DNA from 3 places in the Bacillus sp. C1 genome. Region 2 is predicted to be linked to each of the others. Evidence: riboswitches for the same ligand, from Rfam matches in the RefSeq annotation. Region 2 holds a riboswitch; each other region holds the start of a gene.
What was found. A riboswitch is a leader RNA that binds a small molecule or an ion and turns the genes downstream of it on or off. The one in region 2 is predicted to bind S-adenosylmethionine.
Positions count from the first base shown of each region.

Region 1: linked by a shared signal. The riboswitch ahead of ACX5JI_RS10855 (Na+/H+ antiporter NhaC family protein) and the one ahead of ACX5JI_RS23145 (peptide ABC transporter substrate-binding protein) in region 2 are both predicted to bind S-adenosylmethionine.
Region 3: linked by a shared signal. The riboswitch ahead of ACX5JI_RS06185 (amino acid ABC transporter permease) and the one ahead of ACX5JI_RS23145 (peptide ABC transporter substrate-binding protein) in region 2 are both predicted to bind S-adenosylmethionine.

Region 1 is NZ_JBTMZT010000002.1:843,470-851,100, forward strand. It holds gene ACX5JI_RS10840 (murein hydrolase activator EnvC family protein) at 1-425, opposite strand, end outside; gene gltP (glutamate/aspartate:proton symporter GltP) at 844-2,115, shown strand; gene ACX5JI_RS10850 (ribonuclease FAU-1 family protein) at 2,183-2,701, shown strand; SAM riboswitch class I at 2,848-2,953, shown strand; gene ACX5JI_RS10855 (Na+/H+ antiporter NhaC family protein) at 3,047-4,363, shown strand; gene ACX5JI_RS10860 (ABC transporter permease) at 4,664-5,341, opposite strand; gene ACX5JI_RS10865 (DUF4097 family beta strand repeat-containing protein) at 5,354-6,202, opposite strand; gene ACX5JI_RS10870 (ABC transporter permease) at 6,232-6,906, opposite strand; gene ACX5JI_RS10875 (ABC transporter ATP-binding protein) at 6,903-7,631, opposite strand, start outside.
Region 2 is NZ_JBTMZT010000014.1:32,829-40,459, reverse strand. It holds gene modA (molybdate ABC transporter substrate-binding protein) at 1-8, shown strand, start outside; gene modB (molybdate ABC transporter permease subunit) at 14-691, shown strand; gene ACX5JI_RS23160 (GRP family sugar transporter) at 1,202-2,053, shown strand; partial or broken gene ACX5JI_RS23155 (nicotinamide riboside transporter PnuC) at 2,143-2,241, opposite strand; gene proC (pyrroline-5-carboxylate reductase) at 2,319-3,125, shown strand; SAM riboswitch class I at 3,402-3,506, shown strand; gene ACX5JI_RS23145 (peptide ABC transporter substrate-binding protein) at 3,649-5,289, shown strand; gene ACX5JI_RS23140 (YhgE/Pip domain-containing protein) at 5,335-6,474, opposite strand; gene ACX5JI_RS23135 (TetR/AcrR family transcriptional regulator) at 6,530-7,111, opposite strand; gene ACX5JI_RS23130 (YusW family protein) at 7,293-7,631, shown strand, end outside.
Region 3 is NZ_JBTMZT010000001.1:1,158,393-1,166,023, reverse strand. It holds gene ACX5JI_RS06190 (amino acid ABC transporter ATP-binding protein) at 1-695, opposite strand, end outside; gene ACX5JI_RS06185 (amino acid ABC transporter permease) at 715-1,383, opposite strand; SAM riboswitch class I at 1,456-1,561, opposite strand; gene ACX5JI_RS06180 (DNA alkylation repair protein) at 1,931-2,638, opposite strand; gene ACX5JI_RS06175 (VanW family protein) at 3,504-4,415, opposite strand; gene ACX5JI_RS06170 (hypothetical protein) at 4,828-5,175, shown strand; gene ACX5JI_RS06165 (DUF3900 domain-containing protein) at 5,271-6,362, shown strand; gene ACX5JI_RS06160 (Imm70 family immunity protein) at 6,639-6,863, shown strand; gene ACX5JI_RS06155 (FtsX-like permease family protein) at 7,255-7,631, opposite strand, start outside.

The DNA of each region.
Region 1 (7,631 bases), on a different contig from region 2:
TTTGAAGTCATTAATACTTCAGTTATGATATTTGTTCGCGGTTTTTCTTGCATAGATTGCAGTCGTTGTTTAATGACATCTTGACGAGTATCAATGTTTGTTTGTAATTGCTCGATCAGCTTCTTTTTTTCGGCAATTGTTTGCTGGGTTTTACTAATTTCTTTTTTTATATCATTTAAATCAGCTTCGTTTTTATTAATAGAAGTTGTTAAATCATCAACTTTTTTCTGAAGCTCTTGAATTTCTTTTTCTATTTGTTCTTTTTCAGCTGATTTATTATGCAACTCTTGTTGGTTGCCTTCGAGTTCAGATTGAATATTAGATAATTTATCTTGACTTGTTTCTGCATATACAGGTGATAGAAATTGAGAAACAAGAATCGTGCTTACTGCTAAAACGCTAAAAGTTGTCAGTTTCTTTTTCATTGCTGTCTAGCTCCTTTCTCTATGATGTATATATCATAAGCGCAAGAATGCTGTCTATTGTTGTAATCATAATGTAACGAAATTATTATAAATATGCTATGAATTGTCGGAAATGAGGTAAATTTTGTATATTATATTACTTAATAGAGATAGTGATAAAGGAGAAAAAGTATGGATATATCCGCTATGGAATTGATCTCATGTTAGGTTTTCTGACATGGGTTTTGTTCTTGTCAAGAAAATTATTTGTATTCGTGCAAATTTATTTTGTTGTCAGATTTCCTTTTTTGATTTATCATTTTTAACAGGGACAAAATGTAGTGAATTGTCGAATAATATGTATTGCTCTTGATTTATTGGTCTATTGGCTTAATAGAAACATAGAGTTATAGCATCAAAGAAGGGGGTTGCAGTAAGTATGAAAAGAATTGGACTTGCATGGCAAATTTTAATAGGGCTTGCACTTGGTATTGCAGTTGGGGCGATCTTTTATGGCAATAAAGAGGTAGTAGGATATTTACAACCAATTGGTGATATTTTCATTCGATTAATTAAAATGATTGTTGTACCAATCGTTGTAGCCAGTATCGTAGTTGGTGTTGCTGGCGTTGGTGATATAAAAAAACTAGGCCGATTAGGCGGAAAAACAATACTTTATTTTGAAATTATTACAACAATTGCAATTGTTGTCGGTTTATTGATAGCGAACATTTTCCAACCTGGAAACGGCGTTGATATGGATAAATTGACAAAGACAGATATTTCTAAATATACAGCTACAACAGAGCAAGTACAAAGTCACTCGTTTGCGGATACGTTTGTAAATATCGTTCCGACGAACATTATGAAATCATTGGCTGATGGCGATATGCTTGCCATTATTTTCTTCTCTGTATTATTCGGTTTAGGAGTTGCAGCAATTGGAGAAAGAGGAAGACCGGTTCTTCAATTTTTCCAAGGCGTAGCTGATGCAATGTTTTTTGTAACGAACCAAGTTATGAAATTTGCTCCATTTGGTGTATTTGCACTAATTGGTGTTACAGTTTCGACATTTGGTCTATCTTCATTAATTCCATTAGGAAAATTACTAATTGTCGTATATGGAGCAATGATCTTCTTCGTTGTAGTTGTATTAGGACTTACGGCGAAATTATTTGGAATTAATATTTTCCAATTTTTCAAAATTTTAAAAGACGAGCTTATTTTAGCATATTCTACTGCGAGCTCAGAAACGGTTTTACCGAAAATTATGGAGAAGATGGAGAAATTCGGTTGTCCGAAAGCAATTACATCTTTCGTTATTCCAACTGGTTATTCGTTTAACTTAGATGGATCGACGCTATATCAAGCAATTGCGGCACTTTTCTTAGCGCAAATGTACGGTATTGATTTATCCATTACACAACAAATTACATTGTTACTTGTGCTAATGGTTACATCTAAAGGTATTGCGGGTGTACCAGGTGTATCTTTCGTTGTATTATTAGCAACACTTGGTACAGTAGGCATTCCAGCAGAAGGTTTAGCATTTATCGCAGGTATTGACCGTATTTTAGATATGGCACGTACAGCAGTTAACGTAGTAGGTAACTCTTTAGCAGCTGTTGTTATGTCTAAGTGGGAAGGTCAATATGATGAAGCAAAAGGACAAGCCTATTTAAAAGAGATTTCAGAGAAACAAGCAGCTTAATGGTTGTTACGAAAGCCCTCACGTAAGACGTGGGGGCTTTTCATATAGAACTGGGGTGTTAAGAAAAATGAAACGAAAGTATGGGGATGGTTCGTCGTGGAATCGCTTAATAGAGAAATCGTATTCAGTGAAACACGTACAAAATGGTATGCTAGGTACATTGCAGATGAAAAAGGTGAAAGAGCCTAGTTATAAGCGATATAATCATCAAAAACTTTGTATTGCAAATGACAATTATACGTGGTTGCAATATTTTATAAACGATAAGAACTTTGCAATTACAGCTATGTTAAATGAAAAAAAAGAATTGGTTCAGTATTATATTGATGTGGCAAAAGAATATAAAATAGATGAACGCGGTATGCCGTATTTTGATGATTTATATTTAGATGTAGTATTATTACCTAATGGTAATATATATTTGCTAGATGAGGATGAATTAGAAGGAGCGTATAGAGCCGGAGATATTTCTAAAGAAGAGTATGATGTAGCTTGGAGTACAGCTAAGTGGCTTATCGCAACAATTGAAAAAGGAAAATTTTCTTGGATTACAATTTTAAAAACAGAAATTCAAAAAATAAAGTGATATTTGTGTGAAATGCTTGGATTATTCGCCCTTTTGTACAAATTCCAAAAAATACTAACTTTTTTTATGCAAATAATAATTGACTTTTGATTTGTAAGCGAGTAAAGTTAGGAAAGAAATTATTATTAAAAATAAAATATGAAACCTTCTTATAAAGAGAGGCGGAGGGACTGGCCCTACGATGCCTCGGCAGCGGACTCGATTTTAGAGTGCTGTGCCAAATCCAGCAAGCGTGTGCTTGACAGATGAGAAGAGTGTTTCTTATAGATGTATAAGACCTCTTCTCTTGGGAAGAGGTCTTTTATTGTAGAAAGAAAAGGTTTAGAAATAGGGAGAGATGTTATTTTGAAACAAACGAAGGGGAATGGCTTAGCTTTATTACCGCTTGGAATATTTTTAGCGCTATTTATTGGCTCTGGGATTATTACAGGTGATTTTTATAAGTTGCCAATACTTGTAGCGATTTTAATTGCTGTAGGGACTGCATTAGTAATGAATCGTAAAGAAAGCTTTACAGCTAAAGTAGAACGATTTGCTAAGGGTGCTGGCAATCCAGATATTATGATTATGGTGTTAATTTTTGTACTTGCAGGTGCATTTTCTGAAACGGCCAAAGGAATGGGCGGGGTTGATGCTACAGTAAATTTAGCGCTGTCTATTTTACCGCAAGGATTTATCGTTGCCGGAATTTTTGTTATAGGTGCTTTTATTTCGTTAGCAATGGGGACCTCAATGGGAACAATTGCTGCATTAGCACCAATTGCTGTAGGGATTAGTGGACAAACAGATATTTCGATTGCATTGACAATGGCGACAGTTGTCGGAGGAGCGATGTTTGGTGACAATTTATCATTTATTTCTGATACGACAATTGCAGCTGTTCGTTCGCAAGGGACAGAAATGAAGGATAAGTTTAAAACAAACTTTTTAATTGTATTGCCAGCTGCAATCATTACAATTTTATTATTGGTTTTCATTACATTAGGAAATCATACAGAAATAAAAGCTCAGACGTTTGATTGGGTGAAAATCTTACCATATGCTGGTGTGCTTGTTACGGCGTTACTTGGATGGAATGTACTTATTGTATTAACAGGCGGAACAGTGCTAGCTGGAGTTATTGGACTTATAGATGGAAGTTATACATTGGAAAGTTTCTTTAAAAGTGTAACAACAGGAATCGGTGGAATGATGGAGCTCGTGCTACTAGCCATTTTAATTGGTGGAATGGTTGAAATTATTCAATATAATGGTGGTATTCAATATTTAATGGATATGTTGACACGTAATATTCGTTCGAAAAAAGGTGCGGAATTTGGAATTGCTGGCTTAGTCAGTTTGACAAATATGTGTACAGCAAATAACACCATTTCTATCATTTGCACGGGTTCACTTGCAAAAAGTATTGCTGATCAATACGAAATTGATCCAAGAAAATCAGCAAGTGTATTGGATCTATTTTCATGTTGTATTCAAGGGATAATCCCGTATGGGGCGCAAATGTTAACAGCGGCGGGATTTGCGGCACTGTCTCCAATTGAATTGTTACCATATGCATTTTATCCAATTTTGGTTGGGATTTGTGGCATAATTTCTATTGCTATAGGCTTTCCACGTTTTTCAACAGCAGTAAAAAAAGAGGAATATAATAAAACAGCTTAATAAAGGAAATGTCTACTGAGGATTCATTTCAACTGTATATCGCATTCTTTTCTCAATATATTAGCAGAGAAAAGAATGTGATATTTTTTTACAGTTTTTGATGATTAACATGTAGTTTTTTGGCATGTTTTTTATTTTTTGTGTCTCTTGTGCGATCGAACAGTAATCTCCCATCGAAGGTGTGCTTTATAACAGTTGGGAGTTACCTTCTATATTCAGAGAACTCAAAAAAGTTAATCTGGTGTTAATATAGTAACTGTTTTAGTATAGTCCGTTGTTTGTTAGAGCACTATAGCTTTATTAAATATCACTTCTTTTAAAGTGGATAAGCGATCCGATTAGAATGATAAAACAGAAAATGGTCCAACCGATAGCTGAAATATAAAAGCTAGTTTGAGGTATGATCATCATACTAGGTAAGCTTTGTAGCCCACTCATAATGACTAGACACATGATTATTGAAAGGATTAAAGTTTTAGTAAACAGAGCAACAGAGAAAAATAGAATGGAATAAAATATTAAAGTGAAAAATTTTAGTTTAATAAGTATCAAAAGTTGATAAAAATCAGCAGTTGATATCACTTCAAATCCTGAAGAAATGGTAGCCATTACAATACAAGATATAAGATTAATAATCAATAGCAAAATTGAAAATAAAATTGCTACTAATAATTTTGTAGCCATGACTTGAAGACGAGATAACGGACGAATGAATAGTAATTTAGCAGTACCTGATGAGAATTCATTGCTTACAATTTGTGAAACAGTGATTATAATAATAAGGTAAAAAATTTGATTTTCTGTTTGAAATAAATAACAAACAGTTTCCCAGAAGCCTAGAGTACTTTGGTCATCACTCACTGCACTTAAGAGGAGAACAAATAAAACAGAAAGAAAAGCAATTCCAATCAAAGCCCAACTAGATGGTTTACTATAGATTTTCATATTTTCATTTTGAATATGATGAATAACGCTCATGTGTAGCCACTCCTATTGTTTTATTGAAATTTTACCTGTATCGCTACTTATAGTAGCTTTCGGAGTATTTTCCGTTTTTTGCCCAATACTCCCTGAAATTTTATTTATACCCGATTGTTTCCAATGGTTTTCTGTATTTGAATTTGTGATATCTAGATTAGTCTCGATATATCCATTTGAATGTAGATCAAGGGAAAGAGAGCTTGGTAATTTATTTGCACCGATTTGAACGTTTCCCTTGTTTGTATAAATTTCGCTATTTGCTAGAAGATGTGACCATTCATTAATTTGTATATTTCCGGAATTTGATTTGATATTAACATCTCCACTCAACTTGTTAATACGAACATGCCCACCAGTATTAACGGTAAATTTTTCTCCGGTAAATCTTTGTACATCAAGATTGCCAAGACTACTAGTAAATTCTAATTTTTTAGTGTGTAAATTACTATTAACATGTAAACTCGACATTTTCGTACTTATCGCTATTTTTTTAAAGTCTTTTTCCGGTAGATAAACATGTAAAGCAATCGTTTTTGTGAGGCTCAAAGCAGAAGCTCCCCCATTTTTTTCTACTGTATGAATTTCGATTGACTGGCCTTTTGAAGAAATAGTCGCATCATAATCAGCAAGTCTCGAAGCTTTACCTGCTATATTTGCATGGATTTTTCCATCTTGGCTAGGGTGAATTTTAATTCCTACTAGATCACTATTGATGTCTATATTGTCGATTCCGCTTGCTGAAATTGATTTTTGTTGTGTTTTGAAATCCTTTGTAAAGAGACTATTTACAGCCAATACTCCGCCAATTAATACAATGAAAACGAGTATTATACTAATCCAATTTGCATTTTTTTTCATTTTTTAAACTCCTTCTACTAATTCCTAACTTATATATCTTGTTTTTTGAATTGTGTCCATCCAATAATTGTGAAAATCATATAGAATGTCGTCCAGATTCCTAGAGATAAAGGGATACTAAACCCTGGAATAATAGGGATGTAATTACTAGTAAATAGAGAAATCATTAAACTAATCAGGAGGCTAAGCCCGATATTACGAGTCAAAATAGCTAGCGCAAAAGCTACAGATGTGTAGAATGGAAAAATTAATAGTTTGAGCATAATAGGCCCAGAAAGTGAAAGAGCTACATCTAGTTGAGTAATTCCCTTAAAACCAAATAGTATAGCTGCATTTATACATCCTAGTATAATGCTTCCCAAAAACCCTAATAGTGAAAATAATAGTGTGGCAAGATATTTTGATAGTAAGATATTTGCCCGAGAATTAGATGAAATTAATAAAAGTTTAATTGTTCCTCCTGAAAATTCGCTGTTAATGATTTGAGAAGCGATTATAACAGTAAGAACAAAGAAGGCCTGATTAGCACTTTGAACCACATAAGCAGTAAATTCCCAAAAAGATGTAGCAACTACTTTTCCTTGTAATGTTTGTATATATACAAATGAAAAAGTTAAAATGTATGCGATAAGGAAAGATATATAAGTGGTACGTTGTTGATAAAGTTTCATGTTCTCATTTTTAATTAAGTTTAGTAGACTCATATTTTGTTACCTTCTGTAATTTCTAAAAATTTATCTTCTAATGTTTGTGTCTCATATTGGATTCCGTAAACTTGACATCCTAAATTTAGTAGTTCTTTCATTAATGTCGATATATTTTCTTTATCAGTAGTAATGGGAATTCCTTTATCTGTAATTTGAATAGATTGGTCAGGAAAAACTTCTTTAAAGTAAGAAATAGCAACATTAGCAGGCTCCACTTGGAAATAAGCAACCATATCTGATGACGCTTTTAAGTCGGCTATATTTTGTACCTTAAGTAGTTTCCCGTTTTGGATAATTCCTATTCGATCACACATGAGTTCAATTTCTTGGAGTAAATGCGAGGAAACAAATACAGCCATGTTTTCCTTGTGAGCTAGTTTTCGAATATAGTTACGGAATTCACGAATTCCTGCTGGATCAAGTCCATTTGTCGGTTCGTCTAGAATAAGTAATGATGGAGAGTGAAGCAGTGCTTGTGCTAGTCCTAATCGTTGGCGCATACCTAAAGAATAGGTTCCAACTTTTTCATGAAGTCTGTTTTCTAGACCGACTAACTTTGATACTTCCATAATTCGATTATGATCTACTCCTTTATGCATACGAGCAAAATGTAATAAATTTTTATAGCCAGTTAGATACTTATAAAGATCAGGGTTTTCAATAATAGCACCAACATGAGCAATTGCCTTGGAAAATTGACTTTTTAAATTGTGACCTTGAAT
Region 2 (7,631 bases):
TACCTTAATTCTTATGGTGTTTGATACACTTTGGCCACCTGTTTTTCTTTCCTTACGAGTAGCTGGGTTCGCTACCATTATTGTTATGATTTTTGGGACAGTTATCGGACGAGTATTAGCTCGCTCTTCATGGCGCTATAAGGTGTTAGTAGAAACCATTTTTCTATTACCAATGGTACTTCCGCCAACTGTTATTGGATTCTTTCTCATTATTATTTTCGGAAATAACAGCCCCATTGGTAAATGGATTGAATCATTATTTCAACAACCTATTATGTTTACATCGTGGGCTGCTGTCATCGCTTCAACAATAGTTTCATTTCCTCTTATGTATCAATCGGCAAAAACGGGATTTTCAATTGCAAACGAACAAATTGAAGATGGCGCTCGTGACCTTGGAGCTAATGAATATCAAGTCTTCTTACATGTCACATTGCCACTTGCATTCCCTGCACTACTTAGTGGAATGATCTTAAGCTTTGTCCGTGCACTTGGTGAATTTGGAGCAACACTTATGTTTGCTGGTAATATTCCAGGAAAAACACAAACGATTCCCACAGCCATTTACATGGCAATTGATGCAAGTAATATGCAGATTGCTTGGACACTCGTTATCATCACGGTTAGTATGTCATTCATTTTCTTACTATGCATTCAATTCATTAATAAGAGAATTACTTCTTTAAAGTAGCTTTCGACAAAAAGCTACTTTTTTATTTCCCGAAAAATAAATTGTTTTGTAGAATGGAACAATTTATTCTCACCTTACAAATTTGTAATTTTACTGTAAGCTAATTCGATAGTTATGATTACTTATATTCCATATAATTAGGACATAAGATAAAGCATATAGGAATTGGATTGTCCCCCCCTCTTCCTGTTAGTTAAAAATCCCTAAGTAACTTTATCCTTCCCCTTTATAAAAGGACCTCAAATTGAGGTCTTTTTTTATTGTGAAAAAATAACAGAATTTTGATATTTATAACAATATACATTCTATTTGAATTTACTTTCTAAAAAGGGCACTTTCCTGTTATTATATGGAGGTGTTTGAAAAAATGAAGAAATGAAAACGCATTTATATTGCAAATTCTTCATTCTGTTTTAGCGATCGGTAATCTTCTACTTTTAGGTGGGAAATTACCGATCGGTAGAACGGACTTTCATTATATCGGTATAACAAAACGAAGGGAGTCTTGTAATGGACATTTTATTAGCGCTTCTTCCTGCAATTGCATGGGGAAACATCTTATTAGTAAGCGTAAAAATGGGCGGTGGTGCATATAGCCAAACGGTAGGTATGACCATTGGTGCTCTATTCTTCGCAACAATTATGTACGTCTTTACTCAACCAGCTTTAACGATGACAATCTTAATTGTTGGTTTTATTTCAGGTTTATTCTGGGCATTAGGACAAGTAAACCAATTAAAAACAGTTGAAAAACTCGGTGTTTCTACAACTGTAACGATTTCTACTGGTATGCAACTTGTTGCAACTTCTATCTTTGGTGTTATCGCTTTTCGTGAATGGACTACTACTACTACGATCATTCTGGGAACGATTGCAATCCTATTAATTGTACTTGGTGTTGTCTTTACTTCACTAGACGATAAAGAAAATGCACAACCACCAGGACAACTAAAAAATGGACTGTTAACACTAATTGTTTCTACTTTTGGTTATCTTGTATATGTTATTATCATTCGTTGGTACAATATTGATGGTTGGTCTGCTATTTTACCACAAGCAGTTGGTATGTTTGTTGGGGCAGTTGTACTGACATCTAAACATAAACCATTTAACAAATATGCAGTTCGTAATGCTTTATCTGGTTTACTATGGGGAACAGGAAACTTATTCTTACTACTTTCATTACCGAAAGTTGGAGTAGCAACAAGCTTCCCATTATCTCAAACTGGTATCGTCATCTCTACATTCGGCGCGATTGTCTTCTTAGGAGAAAAGAAAACAAAACGCCAAATGGTATTTATTGCACTAGGTAGTGTGTTAATTATAGGTGGCGCTGTTTTACTTGGTATGACAAAAGCATAAATTAAAGACCCCCTAAGCATTAGAAATGCTTAGGGGGTTTTCTCTTAACTAATGAAATTTCTTCTTTTGTCATTTGACTTCCATTCTAACTATCCATCTATACATAAAAATAAATTGACTACAACAAGAATTCACATCACATATAAACCTGTCAAAATGTAAATGACAATACTAACAACATTATATAAACCATTTCTTTTTACAAATATCTCTCAAAGATGTTATCGTTTTTTATACACATTCGAAGTAGGAAGGAATAATGGATATGCCAAAGAAAAATAAAATTTTATTTATTGGTGCCGGTCGTATGGCAGAAGCAATCTTCGCTGGACTTCTCAAAACGAGTAAAGAACACATTGAAGAAATTATTGTATCCAACCGAAGTAATATAGAAAAACTGAAGCAACTCAAACAGCAATATGGTGTCTCAATTACAAATGATTGGCAGCAATCCATCCCGGCTGTCGATACAATTGTGTTAGCAATGCCACCATATGCGCATGATCAATTGTTAGCTGAGTTATCACCTCTTCTCACCAATCAGTTTGTTGTAACAGTTGCTGCTGGCATTGGTCCGTCTTATTTAGAAGAAAAGCTTCCTCAAGGTACGCCGGTTGCCTGGATTATGCCAAATACAGCTGCAACAATCGGAAAATCTATTTCTCTATATGCAATGGGGCATTTCGTAAATGAAGAACAGCAAGAAACATTGCAACTACTTTTAAAAGGAATTGGCACAGCACAGCTATGTACCGAAGAAGAAGTGCATCAACTTACCGCTATTACTGGAAGTGCGCCTGCATTCCTTTATCATTTTACTGAAAGCTTAATTGAAACAACAAAAAAATACGGAATCGATGAAAAAACAGCAAAACACCTTGTTATTCAAATGATCGCTGGCTCTGCTGCTATGCTAGAGCAAGAACAAGACCCAACTATGCTTCGTGAACAAGTAACAACACCCGGCGGTTCAACTGCAGAAGGGTTAAAAGTTTTATATGAATATAATTTTTCAAAGATGATGCACCAAGCAATTGAAGCAACAAATAAAAAAGCTAGGGAAAAATCATAACTTACAAAGTTCCATAAAGGTGTGAAAATACTTTGACTCAAGTGCTTTACTGGTGAAGAAGAAATTGTTACAAACCGTATTACTAAAAAGATGCATACCTTTAATTTTTAATCAGGAAATCCACTACATAAATAACTAACGGATTTCCTTTTTTCAAGGGTATTAAAAACTGAAAATTAAAACAATATTTCATTTTATTGACAGTTAATTGCTCGAGGTGTAATATTTTGAATAATCAAAGAAACAAAAAAATAATATAGATCACTATGTTTACTCATTGTATCAAGAGAGGTGGAGGGACTGGCCCTTTGAAACCTCGGCAACAGGTTCACTTTGAATACTGTGCCACTTCCTGCAAGCATTACGCTTGAAAGATAGAATGAGGGACTTCGTTTATATATGAGTACATTCCTTATAAACTAAATTCCCTCTTTCTGGATAAGAAAAGAGGGAATTTTTATTTCCCTCATAAATTGTTCATCAACTATTTTTAATAACTAAACAATTTAGGGAGGAATTTAGCATGAAAAAGAAATTTGTACCTACTGTCGCATCTGTTTTAGGAGCAAGTATTTTATTAACAGGATGCGGGAGTTATAGAGAAGATGCGAGTGCGACAAAGGCAAAAGATACAGCACCTGATAAACAAGTTTTAAACTTATCATCTCCTACGGAAATCCGTACAATGGATACTGCTCGCGCAACAGATACTGACTCTGGTCAAGTAATGAGAAATGTATTTGAAGGTTTATATAATCTTGGCGAAGGGAATAAACCAGTACCTGGAGTTTCCAAATCTCATGATGTAAGCGCAGATAAAACAAAATATACATTCCACTTACGAGATTCAAAATGGTCAAACGGTACCCCTGTCACAGCAAAAGACTTTGTTTTCGCTTGGCAACGTGCTGTCGATCCAGCAACAGCTTCTGAATATGCATTTTTATTCTTCGATATTAAAAACGCGAAGAAAATTAATAGTAAAGAGCTTCCAGCTGATCAACTCGGCGTGAAGGCAATTGATGACCACACCTTTGAGGTTGAATTGGAACGTCCTGTACCATACTTTATTAGTTTAACAGCCTTCCCAACATTCCTACCGATTAATGAAGAATTCTTCAAATCGCAAGGTGATAAGTACGCCTTAGAAGACAATAAGATTATCTATAATGGTGCCTTTACATTAAGCGATTGGAAGCATGAACAAAGTTTTAAATTTAAGAAAAACGCTAACTACTGGGATAAAGGTACTGTAAAGCTTGAAGAAATTAATTTTAATGTTGTAAAAGAAAAATCAACAGAAATAAACTTATTTGAATCAAAACAACTAGACCGTATAAAACTAACATCTGATTTTGTTGATAAATACCGTAAAGATACAAACTTTAAAGAACGTCCGAACGTAGGAGTACAATTTTTACGCATGAATCAGCAAAATAAAATTTTACAAAATGTTCATGCGCGTCAAGCTATCGATAAAACAATCGACCGAAAATCCTTTGTAAATACATTGTTAAATGATGGAGCCACACCTATTTATGGTCTCATTCCAAAAAACTTCGCAAAAGGACCTGATAACAAGGACTTCCGATCTATAAATGGCGATTTAACGAAAGTTGATCCAAAAGAAGCACAAGCATTATGGAAACAAGCAAAACAAGAACTAGGTTCAGAAAAAATAACATTAGAATTACTGACAAACGATACTGATCTTGATAAAAAAACAGGTGAATTTTTAAAAGGACAACTAGAAAAAACTCTAGATGGATTAACAGTAAATATAAAAACACAGCCACGTAAACAACAAGTATCGTTGCTGTTAAAAGGTGAATATGAAATTGGCATCGATGGTTGGAGCCCAGACTTTGCGGATCCAATTACATTTTTAGAACTTTTCACAACAAACAACCCTTATAACTTAGATCATTACACTAACAAAGAATTTGATAGTGTCATTGAAAAGGTTAAAACTGACTTAGCCGGAGACGAAAAAGCTCGCTGGGAGTCTCTACAAGCCGCTGAAAAAATCTTATTTAAAGATACTGTAATCGCTCCGTTGTATCAAAAAGGTGAGTCTTACTTAGAACGTTCTTACGTAAAAGGCATCGTTCAAGTAGACTTTGCAGGTCAACTAAACTTTAAATGGGCAAAAATTGAAAAGTAATCTACTTCGCAATAAGGGCATCCTTCGAAAAGATGCCCTTTTGCTTTATACTTCTTTTACCACCTGTCTTTTCCCTTTCAATATGACTGATATCCCCACAACAACTAATGCTATAATTTGTGTAATAAAAATTATAAATAATAGAGAGATAATATTCTCTTTTAAGTTCCCACCGCCAAATATTATTGTGAAATAACCATTCGCCGCATATGTCGCGGGAAATAATTCACCAATTATTTGATATGTTTTTGATAACATGGCATGTGGTACCATCACACCAGAACTAACGAGTTGCAATGAAAGTGAAATAATATTAAAAAGCATACCCGCATTTCCGAATAGAGTAAGAAACATTTGTGTTAATGATAAGAATGCAAAGAAAACCGTTGTTTGGAAGATCCAGACGTGCCATATTGTTTCTTGCACTTCAATTTGGAATCCTTTCATTAAACCGATCGTAATGCATGAGAGTAGAATGGATACTGTACTGTTAATGATTTGTCTTGATAGAAAATTGCTCCAACCGCCTTCTACTTGTGTTGCTGCTTTAGATATCTCCATACTCATAATCATCGCCCCTACAAATGAAGCTAGCACAATCATAAGTGGAACCATGTTTGCTGAAAATCCTTTTGCATCATGTACTTTATAAACTGTAAACCCAACTGAATCTTCGGTTAAACCTTTTATTGCTTCTATCCCCTCTGGCCCCATAGCTTGTAACTTCCCAGCAATCGCTTGCTGCTTATAACCTAATATCTCCTTACTTACATTGTCACGAACCTGTTTCGCAGCTCCTTCCATCATCTGCTTTGCCATCATAGCGTTTGCTTGATTAATATGAAACCGTAAATCTGTTTTTCCTTTTTCAGCTATATCCTTTGAAAAAGAAGCCGGAATTTCAATAATCATATCGTATACATGATTATCTATCTCTTCTTTTGCTTTTTCCATGGACTTTTCTTCATTCACTTGAAACGGTAATTTTTTCTGTAAGCCTTCTGCTATTTTACTTCCCATGTTCATATCTTCATTTACAATAGCGATACGCATTTGATCTGCTCTTTCATTCACTCCATCATAAGCTGTGAGCCATACACAAAAGAAGATAAGCTGGAAAGCTAACGCCACAACAATTCCTACATACGTACCTGGTAGTTTTAAAAACTGTTTCAATGTATTCATTTGTCTCCCCCTCCTTGCAAGCAAGTGCACACTTGCATTTTATTTTAAAGAAATACTAGGGTCTCAATGCCCTAGCATATAAAGTTATATTATTCTCAATAAAATTCTCATCATCAATCTCTGTAAGTCGATTTTCAAAGCGCAATTTAGATAGAAAGTAACCAAAATTAATCCATATAAAGTTCATTACTTGCGCTTCAATATTCGTATCAATGATTTTTTTCTTTTGCTGCATCTGTGCAAAATAAATCATTAATTCTTCTTTTAATCCTTTTGGTATTTTCGCAATTTCATCATCTAGTTCAGGAAATTCACCTGCTTCGCGTATACCAATTGAAATGATATCTTTCACTTCGTTCAAAAATGTATGATAGTGCCTTGCTAAATTCTTCAAATCCATTTCTAATTCCCACACAATTTCTGTTTGTAAAAACTGTTTTAAATGCGGTACATATGAAAATTCATAAACGGCTGCTTCAATGATGCCCTTTTTGTTTTTAAAATGGCGAAATATCGTGACTTCATTGACACCAGCACGCATTGCGATGTCTTTTGTTGTTGCTGCTTTATATCCTCTTTCTTTTACTAACTCAATTGCTGCTTGAATAATTTTTTCTGCTGTTTTTGAGCGCGCCATATAATCCTCTCTTCCATATGCAAGTGATCACTTACATTTAGATTATATAACTTTTCTAAATATTGTCAATCCGTTTTTTAAATCAAATAGTATAAGGAAAATAATTTATTTAAAGCACATACATAATTACACAAAATCAGGAAAAACTTGTATAGAAAGATACAATAAGGAGGAATATACGATGAAAATTTTACTTTCGACTTTATTAGCACTTATGCTAGTACCTGTATTAACAGGTTGTAAGGCGCCTGTTAAAGAAGATACAACTTCTGAAAAAAAGACAACAGAAAATGCAAAAAATGAAGCACCTGCGGATTTAAAACTAAACTTCAATGAATTTGATTTAGATGCAGATTATCAAGATACGAAAAAAGATTATGAAGCTGACTACAAAAATAAAGATGCTAACCAAAAGATGGAAGCAAAAATTGAGGACCATAAAACAGATGCAAGACTAACAGGTGACGAAGCATTTTCAAAACTAAGTCCACTTCTACAAAAGCTAAAGTTTGATAAAGAT
Region 3 (7,631 bases), on a different contig from region 2:
TGCTGCGGATTTCGAAAGATTTCTTCTGGTGTACCTTGTTCTATGACAATACCATCCGCCATAAAAACGATTCGATCTGCTACATCTTTTGCAAAGTTCATTTCATGTGTAACAATAACCATCGTAATGTGCTGTTCTACTAAATTCTTAATCACTTGCAGTACTTCATTTACTAACTCTGGATCGAGCGCTGAAGTTGGTTCATCAAATAACAACACGGCAGGATTTAATGCCAGTGCACGAGCAATCCCAACTCTTTGCTGCTGACCACCAGATAACATTGCCGGATAGAACGCTTCTTTTTCTGCTAAACCAACTTGTTCTAGTAGTTTTCGTGCGATACTTTTCGCATCTTCTTCACTTTTTTTCTTTACTACAGTTAATGGTGTTGTAATATTTTGCAATACTGTCTTATTTTTAAATAAATTATAATTTTGAAAAACCATTGCCGTTTTTTGACGTAATTGCAACATTTCTTTTTTTTGGATCCTCTTCGTATGAACCTCTAAATCTTCAATTCTAATACTCCCATCATTCGGCTGTTCTAATAAATTTAAACATCGTAAAAATGTCGATTTTCCTGAACCAGAGGGCCCAATAATGACTACTACTTCTCCTTTTTTTACATGAAGCGAAATCCCCTTCAACACCTCATTATTGTTATAGGATTTATGCAATCCTTTCACTTCAATCAAATAGCTCACCTCTTTCTTATTACAAGTACGGTGCGTCAAGCCTTTTCTCTAACTTTTGTTGCATCCAACTAACTACAATCGTTATAATCCAATATACTATCGCAACAGCTAAATAGCTTTCCATATATCGATATGATTGTGCCGCTAACATTTTCGCTTGTGCTAAAATCTCAGCAACCCCTAATGCAAAAGATAACGAAGATTCTTTTAGTAGCCCAACAAAATTATTTCCTAATGCTGGAACTGCCACACGTATAGCTTGCGGAAAAATAATTTTCTGCATCGCTTGCGCTTTTGTCATCCCAACGGATAAACAAGCGTCCATCTGCCCAGACTCCACAGCATGCAATGAACCGCGAATAATTTCAGACAAATATGCTGCGTTATTTAAACTCAAGCCAATTAATGTTGCTTGTATTGCCGTAAGTACTGTAAAGGATGGGAATATTTGTGGAAAACCAAAATACAGCACAAACAATTGAACTAATAATGGGGTTCCGCGAAAAAATGATATATACACTCTTGCAATTGGATATAAAATTTTCGTTTTGTTTTTCGTAATGATCGCTAAAAAAATACCAATCACAAACGATATAACCATTGAAACAACAGTAATTCCTAAAGTTATGTATACATATTTAAATAATTGCGGAAAACTTTCAAAAAAATACGCTACGTCAAATGTCACTCTACTTCCCTCCTTTCTATACAAAAAAGTTCTTCTTACATACATAAGAAGAACTGAATTACCATTCATTTCTTCCTATCTTTCAAACGATCCATCCGTTTGCTGGAATTAGCACAGTACTCAATAGTCTGTTGCTGAGATATCATCGGGCCAGTCCCTCCATCTCTCTTGATAAGAAATTAAATAAAATTTTCCATTATTTAGTTGTTATTATGAAGGATACAACCAAAAGTATTAAATGTCAATAAGAAAACTAGGGATTATATTTCTTTCAACCAACAAAATATATATAAATCCAATTTGATTTTCTAACAGATACATTATGGTTATGAAGAACAAACAGAGACCTTCACTCGTTTTCCCCTTCTGTTTTCACATGGAGTAGGGCTAAAAAAGGCACTGACCGCTTCTATCCATGGCCGGATCCTTTCATCCATCTGAAAAGAATGGTTTAATGTTCGTTTTTTAATTTGGATTTATATATATGACTTTATACGAAAAGAGTGTCAATCCTTCTTGGATCAACACCCCGATACTAAGCTAATTTCTAACATCTTACATACTTACGTTTGAAACCAAGCCTTCCCCTATCAATTTCTTTATCAATACTTTCGTGAGCATTTAGGAAACTACTTTTTTTCTTATCCCGTTGGATTTCTACTATACCTACTTCCTTTGCGGTCTCGACTGCCTTTTCATGTAGCGGCAAATATGAAACCCCCACGGTGTATAGAAAATTATTCATAGCGGATTTCGTTCGTTCTGGTGAATCGTGAATCTTATGTTTCACAATTTCAAGCATATTGGAAATCTTGCTTTCGGAAAATTCATTGTCTAGGCGATTCCCTAAAAGCCAGCAGTAGCAGCTCCAGCCCGCTGACATTCTCAGCTCGTCACCGCTTGCAATCCATTTATCAGCAATGTCTTGTGCAAAATCTGACTCTGATAGCGTTACTGCCACTACATAATCGGACAGCATATAAAAATACGCCCCATCCATCCAACGATCAAAATCCGACTCACTCATAGCTTTTGGATTTGCAATAATGCCTGCAAAGTACATTGCATCGTAGTTACCTGTAGCATAAAGCTCTTCAGCTAAACATTGATTTATTTTTATTTTCTTTGCGATTGGTTTCATAGCACCTGTAGCTACACCAAAAAGCGGCTCTTCTGCACCATTGGATATGTATATTTTTTTAGTTCTTTCCTTACCGAGGGCTTCAAGCTCCTGCATAACTGTTTCGAAATCCATAGTTTTGCACTTCCTCCTTACTATATTAAGACTCTTTTGATTGTAACCAACTAGTTTCTATTCTTTATCAAGTCTTCCATACTTCGCAATTTTACCATTAGTCTTATTCAAGTATGCTACCCGTCAGCTTAAGTATTACTTTTCGCAAATAATGTTTAATCAGGGTGTCTACTGTCTATCATTCCTCAATCGATCTTTCACAGATGTTCTTTTTCCTTTCGACATAAAAACCCCTCGTTAGATAATCATATCCAAAGGGGCAACGCTTCGCAACTTTATGTCAAATCTACATTTGTCTCAATTCATCCTATAAACAACTTGACGAAATGAACATTAGTTTACATTATAAAACTAATTTCATATAGAAAGAAGAACTGCACTGAAAAATTAGACAGAAAAAATTATCATTCACACGCCTATAGAACACATTTCTCCATGTCATTTTTACAATATAATTCATTTGTCTTCTTTATTTTTCTTTCGATTGATATCTTTTAATGTTTTACTAAATCCTAAAATCACAATGATGAATATAATTCCAGCGATTGCTATTGCTTCTAAAATAAATTGCACAATTTCCCCCTCCTCAAAGTTCTCGCTATTACGAAACTTACTCGTTTAGCCAAACTTTCATTTAGTCGAGTGTATCAAAAGAATTTTTTAGTCAGGGATAAGCTTACTTTCACAATTAGCTTATCCCCGTCCCGTGAATAGTGGATCCATCCTATTTTTAGTTGATACATACAAAAAGCCATCCCTTCCAGAAAAATACTAGAAAGAATGACTTCGATCAGTGACGATTCTCCTTATCTTCCAAGAATCGTTCGTTGCATCTATAAGACTTCTATGTATAATAACGTTACTCTTATCTTGTCGCACGTACTTCAGCAACAAGTTTTCCACCCTCGATGCTCATATAAAGCTTGACAGGTACTTCATTTGTATTTTCAAACACTAAATCTAAATATGGATAGGCAATTGTAGCATCTCGGCCTTGCGGAACGTATCCAACTGTTTTAGAGTGTGTCGTTCTCTCCACCATTTTTAAACCAGCTTGGTCTGCCGCGTTAAAAAGAGTAGAAGATGTTTGACATACTCCCCCGCCATAACCATCTACTAATTTCCCATCAACAATTTCTTTCCCTAACTGATACCCTTTGTCTGGTGTTGTATCTCCAATTAGGGCGTTAAAAGAGAAACGATCTCCTTTTCCTAATACTACACCGTTAATATTACTTGCAGACAAACGAATATTTTCAATTCTACCGCCTGTAGAACCTCCTAAATTCGTTTCGTATCTACCTAACACTGCACCATTTCCTCTTGCATCCTCTGGCGTCGCTACAGGTTTCTTTTCGACAATTGGTAATTGGTATGAGGAATCCCACATTCCTACATTCATTAATTTATTTACTAACTCTTTTTCCATTAGCTCATAAGAAGGCTTTCCTTCTTGCCACGTTCCATCACCTGCTAGACGTGAAGGAATCATCTTTTGGTCAATACTTTTTCCAACTTCACTAGCAACCTTTGTTACTTCTTTTTTAAATTTATTTTCATCTTCAAAATAACCTAAGTTTGCTAGATTTACATTTTTCATTTCTTTCCCAGTTCTAGGATCAACTAAGCTGATGCTGTCGCTAACGCCGGTCTTAGCTTCTACAGTGTGCTCCCCTATACCACTTACTAACGAAACTTCACTTACTTTTGTACCACATCCACTCACTATACTTACACATAGTGCCCCTATTACTATACTTTGTACCTTACGTAACAATACACTCTCTCCTTTTCCCTAACCATTACTCTTTGTTTTCAAATGTATCTATGTATGATTACATGATTTTGAACTATAACTACAAATATTACAATTTGATTTCCACTATATTAAAACTACTCTTTTCTTGAAGAAATGTCTACAAATATTTACTTAAAAAACTTAAGTTTATTAATAATGTAATCCTCCTCTTCATTAACCAGTATATACCAACCACCAATTAAAAAACAATTTAAATACATTGATATTTCATGATTTTTTCCATTTAATAATCATTCAAAAAAACTAGCAACTTTTCTTACACATACATCATGACAATCTCCATTGAAAATGGGTATTTGCCGTGCCACCCATCCGCTCTTGCACATACCTTATGGTGAATTCACCAAACTTTAGAGAACGGAGGATGTTTATGTATCCCTACAATTCATCTGTCCCTTACACCCCTTATTATTATCAAGAGCAATATGAAGGACAACCGCAATACCAACCATATATAGAACAAGCTGAACAAATGAATCCATATGATCCAAACAGGCAATTCCAAATGCCGATTTCATTCCCAGGTGCTAGTGGTCGTCAGTTAGAAAGACGAGTAAACGAGCTAGAACAAAGAGTAAATCAGTTAAATCGTCAAGTACAGCAGCTTCAACAAACGGCAGAACGTCATACACGTAGACTAAACAGATTAAATCAACGTTTACGTACTGTTGAAAATAGACTCAACATTCCATTTTCAGCACTCGAGGATGGTTTTTAATGAAGGAAGGGTTTTCCCTTCCTTCATTAAATTGACGAAAGTTTTCTCTATCTCTATACTGATAAGAGTTAATGAAATGAAACAAGGTGATAAATATGGATTTTGAAATAAATTTCCTCTCTTTCTATGTTGTACAAGTAGAAGGAAAAGGTGAACAAGCAGATAAACGATATAAGCATTTTCAAACGTTAGATGCTGAAGAATACGAAGACAGTTCCTTAAAAGATTTCTTAGATGGTGAATTATTAAAAATATCAAAACGAAAAGTAGAACGCCACGCAAAAACCGAACAAGCCCCGACAAAGATTGGTCGATTTATTGTAGAAGCTGGACACGAATTCGATTCAAACCCTCATTATAACTTATTTAATCGGATCCGCTTTGCAGAAACGAAAGAGAATTTCAAAGATATGAGTGAACCTCTCGTTTATACATATATCGACACAAGTGCAGTGCGCGGGGGCGTATTTTTAGTTGCCCAAGCAAAACTACGAAAATACTTTGATGATCCATTCGTATTCGTGATGAAGTGTGACTTCGAGCCAAAAGTCGCTTCCATTTCTGATGAAGCAACACTTATCCGAAACGTGGAAATGGCAATTACGACGAAGAATATGAAGTCTATTCAATACCCATACATGCCTGAAGAGGGAATTGTAGAAGTAGGCGAACTAAAAATACACCAAGCATCACACGCCCGCTACTTCGAAGACTTCTTAAAATTTGTTGAATATGAGCGCTCGATGCCAGAAATTATGAAAACACAAGTTATGGATATGGTGTACGACCAAATTGAAGATGTATTTGAAGAAGGTACTGAAGAACGCGAACAATTTGACCAAGCAATGGAAGTATGGGCAGCAAGTCCAAAACGTGAGATTATGGAACAATTTACAACCGAAGAAGTAATGGAAGCGACAGCTCAAATTGTCGAGCATGCCCCTGAAGTTGAGTTGAAAGTAAAAGCAGATCATATTTCTGTCAAGGCGTTACTTGCGGACTTTGGAGATCAAATCCATATTGCAAAGGTAAACGATAGATATGTACTGATGATTGAGGCAGATACACTTACATTTGAAAAGGGCTTTTCTCCAATTGAGTTTTTGAAGCCGGATGAACTGCAAGATGTGATTGAGCGAATTGAGAATAAGCAACAGTATAGCTATAACCCAGAAGAAATTGAATAATGTAAAAAAGTAACTAATACACATGTTAAAAAAACAATTATGTGTCCACAAGTGTGACCACGTTTGTGACCATACAGTACTTAAATTTTCGGTTCTAACACTAAATGAATGCTTCCATATAACTATTTTTTACTGAGCGCTGTTAACAAGCGCTCTTTTATTTTGGTCACATTTACGTGTCTATTTGGTGGTCACTAAAAGGATATGGATACTAAAACCACTTATTTTATGACGTTTCACATTACTAACCAATCGAAAGTCTGACCACTTTCCTCTATTATATACGTCTTCTATTCCCCCTCTTATTTACCAACAACACTCTCGATAACCCACGTTCACTTTCGTCCTCCTTATGAAGATAAAATCCCTGAAGATATAACTAACTTAGCAGAATATCATACTACCGAAAGAGGAAAAATATTCCTTGATTTACTAGAAAGTGCACTCAAGGATTCAATGGAAGAAAAGCAAGATGTAACGATTGAAAAGATCGGGAGATAAATTTAATAATAAAATTTGTCAGAGTAGAATGTTATTATAATAAAAACTAAGGATTCAATTTGATTGGTTATTTAAAAATAAGTTACAATAAAAATATCCAGAACGGGATTCAGTGCCCATGTTAATGGTAAAAAATTAAAAACCCATCTCACATGAGATAGGCTTAATTATATACCATTAATTCTACAGAAAAAATAGCGTATTTTTTTATTTTAGGGGGTATTTTGTTTTGTTAGCTTAATAGCGGTATGGTGCTACCCGACTAGAACCAATTGTTTATGGACCGTGGTGCTAGTCCATTTATTATTTCCAAATTTCTTGTACCCATTTAGGATGATCAATAAAACGGGAGCTAATTATATTGACATTTCGTATAAATAACATCATTACATTAATCTTTTTTCGGAAGCACAATTCTTTTATACAATTGAACTGTAATGAAGTAATAAATCGAGTAAATCACTACGAAAATAACAATTGGTAACCAAATACGAAAATATGGATCAATCAAAATGGCTCCGAACATGTTCATACCAACTAATACATGAACAATGCCAACAATTGCTGGGACTAAGAACACGAAGAATAACTCCTTATAAATCGATTGTGTTAATAACTCTCGGCGAACACCGATTTTACGAAGCATTTGATAACGCGTACAATCTTTGGATGCACCAGATAAAACTTTAAACATAAGGCAACTTGCCATCATTGCTAAGTACGCAATTCCGACGAAGAAGCCCATGAACATCAATCCACTGAACATGC